One region of the Ureibacillus thermosphaericus genome, then DNA from elsewhere that is predicted to be linked to it. Evidence: riboswitches for the same ligand, from Rfam matches in the RefSeq annotation. Region 1 holds a riboswitch; the other holds the start of a gene.
What was found. A riboswitch is a leader RNA that binds a small molecule or an ion and turns the genes downstream of it on or off. The one in region 1 is predicted to bind S-adenosylmethionine.
Positions count from the first base shown of each region.

Region 2: linked by a shared signal. The riboswitch ahead of metK (methionine adenosyltransferase) and the one ahead of UtA1_RS01720 (O-acetylhomoserine aminocarboxypropyltransferase/cysteine synthase family protein) in region 1 are both predicted to bind S-adenosylmethionine.

Region 1 is NZ_AP018335.1:360,922-363,126, forward strand. It holds gene UtA1_RS01720 (O-acetylhomoserine aminocarboxypropyltransferase/cysteine synthase family protein) at 29-1,330, opposite strand; SAM riboswitch class I at 1,443-1,550, opposite strand; gene UtA1_RS01725 (glycerol-3-phosphate acyltransferase) at 1,696-2,205, shown strand, end outside.
Region 2 is NZ_AP018335.1:2,837,615-2,839,819, reverse strand. It holds gene pckA (phosphoenolpyruvate carboxykinase (ATP)) at 1-319, opposite strand, end outside; SAM riboswitch class I at 571-682, shown strand; gene metK (methionine adenosyltransferase) at 915-2,111, shown strand; gene UtA1_RS13600 (gamma carbonic anhydrase) at 2,203-2,205, opposite strand, start outside.

The DNA of each region.
Region 1 (2,205 bases):
GCGGTTCTTAGAGGGCTTGAACGAATGATTAAGCCTTATTTACACTAAATTCTGCCTCAGCTTTTGCTAAAGCTTGATCTAAATCTGCAATAATGTCATCTACATTTTCTAAGCCGATGGATAAGCGAATGAGTTCTTCTCCTACTCCAGCAATTTTTAATTCCTCAGCAGATAATTGTTGGTGAGTTGTTGATGCAGGATGAATAATGAGCGATCTTGCATCTCCAACATTCGCTACGTGAGAGAATAATTTCACGTTGTCAATTACCACTCGACCTGCTTCACGACCACCTTTAATTCCGAATGTTACCATTGATCCGTAACCGTTTTTTAAATATTTCTTCGCAAGGTGGTGAGATGGGAAGTTTTCATCCCCTGGATAATTCACATATTCTACGTATGGGTGGTTTTTCAAGAATTCCACAATTCTTTCTGCATTTTCACCATGTCTTACATAACGAAGATGAAGGGTTTCTAAACCTTGTAAGAAGCTAAACGCTGCATCTGGCCCTAAAGTTGGACCTAAGTCACGTAATAATTGTACACGTAATTTTGTTGCAAAAGCAGCTTCGGCTGTATCAATACCATAACGAATTCCGTGATATGTGTGATCGGGCTCAGTGAATCCTGGGAATCGACCTTGTGTCCAGTCAAATTTACCCCCATCTACAACAATTCCTCCGATTGTTGTACCGTGTCCCCCAATCCATTTTGTTGCCGAGTGTATTACGACGTCTGCTCCAAATTCAATTGGGGTGCATCCATATGGAGATGGGAACGTATTGTCAATAATTAATGGTATGCCATTATCGTGAGCGATCTTTGCCACCGCTTCAATATCTAAAATATTTAAACTAGGGTTTCCTACCGTTTCAGCATAAATCGCTTTTGTTTTGTTCGTAATCGCTTTGCGGAAGTTTTCTGGATCTCTTTCATCTACAAATTTTGTAGTAATTCCCCAGCGCGGCAATGTGTTTGCAAATAAGTTGTATGTTCCACCATATAAGGAACCAGCTGAAACAATTTCATCTCCTGCATTAGCGATGTTTAAAATGGAGAATGCAATCGCCGCCTGACCGGAAGATAAAGCAACAGCTGCAGTACCACCTTCTAGTAAAGCAACACGCTTTTCAAATACATCTACAGTTGGATTCATAATGCGAGAATAAATATTACCCACTTCTTCAAGAGCGAATAATTTGCGCGCATGTTCTGTGTCTTTGAATGCATATGCTGTTGTGCGATAAATAGGAACAGCAATAGCACCTGTAGTAGGGTCAGGTTGTTGGCCACCGTGAAGTAATAACGTTTCTGGCTTGAATTCGGACATCGTTTTCTCCTCCTAAATAAATAATTGATGGATTTCTTGAGGAGGCATTGAAGTAAAACAAAAACCCTCTTCTTATATAAGAAGAGGGTGTTGTATGCACGTACATTTCCTCCTCTTATCTTTCAGATCAATATGATCTGTAGGATTTAGCACCTTTGCAATTTTCTTGCCGGTTGCCGGGCATCATAGGGCCTAGTCCCTCCGCCTCTCTTGATAAGAGTATTGATTTGATTTCCATCGTTGGATTAACTATAAAACATAGTATGCCACTCTGTCAACTAATTTTTTAAAAAATTTGAAACTATTTTTTATTTTATTGAGTATAATATATTAAAATGCACTTTTCTATAAAGGAGTCCAATAGAATGATAACTGCAGTGATTACATTTCTTATTGTCGGCTATTTTATTGGATGTATTCATGGGTCAAATGCAGCACAATTACTTTCCGGTGTGAATTTAAAAGAAGCTGGACTCGGCAATGCAGGAGCTTCCAACGCTACTCTTACGCTGGGCTGGAAATACGGCATACTTGTTGGATTCATTGATATCGGAAAAGGAGTTTTTGCGATTATCTTAACAAGATATTTTTTAGATCACTATACACTATTTGAAACTGAACAAATCTCAATATTGCTCTATTTGACAGGTGCCGCAGTAATTCTAGGTCATAATTTTCCCATTCATATGCATTTCAGAGGCGGTAAAGGAACTGCTTCCCTCATCGGAATTTTCCTTGCAATCAATTGGAAATTTGGTCTACTTTCTATGATAGCTCTTGTCATAGTTTCCTTATTATCCAACTATTTAATTATCGGTGTATTCTTTTTGTATATCGTTTTTGCTATAAACTCTTTGCTGTTTGAACCAACTATT
Region 2 (2,205 bases), 1.0 Mb from region 1:
ATACAAATAACTCGTCTTTTTCTTTTAAGTAATTTAATACTTTTATATACAAGTTATCAAACACTTCAGCAGAGATTGGCTGATTTACACTACCCCAATCAATTTTATCTTTAATGCTTTCTTCTTCCACAATAAATTTATCTTTTGGAGAACGGCCTGTATATTTACCTGTCTCAGCAACAATTGCACCATCAATTGTTAATTTGGCTTCTCCACGAGTTACCGCCTTTTCAACTAATTGAGGCACTGGCAATTGAGTGTTTATATTTCCACCTTTTAATAATTCCTTCAGCTCATTTGCAATTTCTACTGAATTCATCGATTAAATACCATCCTTTTTTTATTTTTAGGAAAATTAATTGTTGGTTATATAATACAGAAATTAGTATAACACATTAGATGAAATAATCTATACTAATTCTTAAAATTATTTATGAAAATTTTTTGCTTGTAACAAGAGTACCTACTTATAAGTAAATTATAGAATACCGGGTTATGTCAAATTTGAGAAAAAGGAAAAAATATTTGACATTGTATAGTATATTACGTAACATGTTGGATGAACGGATACTCTTATCCAGAGCTGGTGGAGGGTTAAGGCCCTATGAAACCCGGCAACCTGCATTACTATAATAATGCGTGGTGCTAACCTGATGCAAGGGGTTCCCTTGAACGATAAGAGTGAAAGGTAGAATGTTTAGTTCCTTTCCTCATGCATGTGGATAGGAACTTTTTTTATTCAAGCACAAATGTCGTACTCATTCAACCTATAAAACCTATAAAAAGATAAAAATTTCTTAAAGCCTTTCATCATCTTCGCACTGTTCCTTACGGGCGAATGTTGCTAAGGCAAAATGGATAATGAGTACCGTATCATAGCAGAGATTCGTCTCGTAAATTTAGGAGGAAATTTAATGTCAAATCGTCGACTGTTTACATCAGAAAGCGTAACAGAAGGTCATCCAGATAAAATTTGTGACCAAATATCCGATGCAATATTGGATGCGATACTAGAAGAAGATCCAAATGCAAGGGTTGCTTGTGAAACAATTGTTACAACTGGATTAGTGCTTGTAACCGGAGAAATTACTACGACAACTTATGTCGATATTCAAAGTATTGTTCGGGACACTGTCGCAGAAATTGGATATACGCGTGGGAAATTTGGATTTGATGCAGAAAACTTGGCGGTGCTCACTGCAATCGGTGAACAATCACCAGATATTGCAGAAGGTGTAGACCAAGCCTTAGAAGCACGAGAAGGATATATGACTGATGAGGATATCGAAGCGATTGGTGCTGGAGACCAAGGATTAATGTTTGGATTTGCTTGCAATGAAACTCCAGAACTGATGCCTCTACCGATTAGTTTAGCTCATCGACTTGCAAGAAGATTATCAGAAGTTCGGAAATCAAAAGAGATTCCGTATTTACGACCAGATGGTAAAACACAAGTTACTGTAGAATATGATGAAAATAATGTACCTCGTCGCATTGATACAATCGTCATTTCTACTCAGCATGATGAAGGAGTTACTCTTGATCAAATTAAAGTAGATATGATGGAAAAAGTTATTAAGGAAATTGTTCCAATAGAGTTGATTGATGATGATACTAAATACTTCATTAACCCAACTGGCCGCTTCGTAATTGGTGGACCAAAAGGAGATGCGGGTCTAACTGGACGCAAAATTATTGTGGATACTTATGGTGGATATGCTCGTCATGGTGGAGGAGCATTTTCTGGAAAAGACCCTACAAAAGTGGACCGTTCTGCTGCCTATGCTGCGCGTTATGTAGCAAAAAACATCGTAGCATCTGGTCTTGCTGATCGAGTAGAAGTTCAATTAGCTTATGCAATTGGTGTTGCACGTCCTGTATCCATTTCAATTGATACTTTTGGAACAGGTAAAGTAAGTGAGAGCAAATTAGTTGAGTGGGTCAAAGAACTATTTGATTTACGACCTGCGGGTATCATTAAAATGCTAGATTTGCGTCGTCCAATTTATAAACAAACTGCTGCATATGGTCATTTTGGTCGCACGGATATCGATTTACCTTGGGAAAGAACAGATGTGGCCCAATTATTAAGAGAGAAGGCAGGATTATAATTATTTTATAAAAATGCAGGCAAATATGAACGCCTGCATTTTTATTTTTCAATGTAAATTTAATATTGTATAAATAATAATAACTTGAATTTTA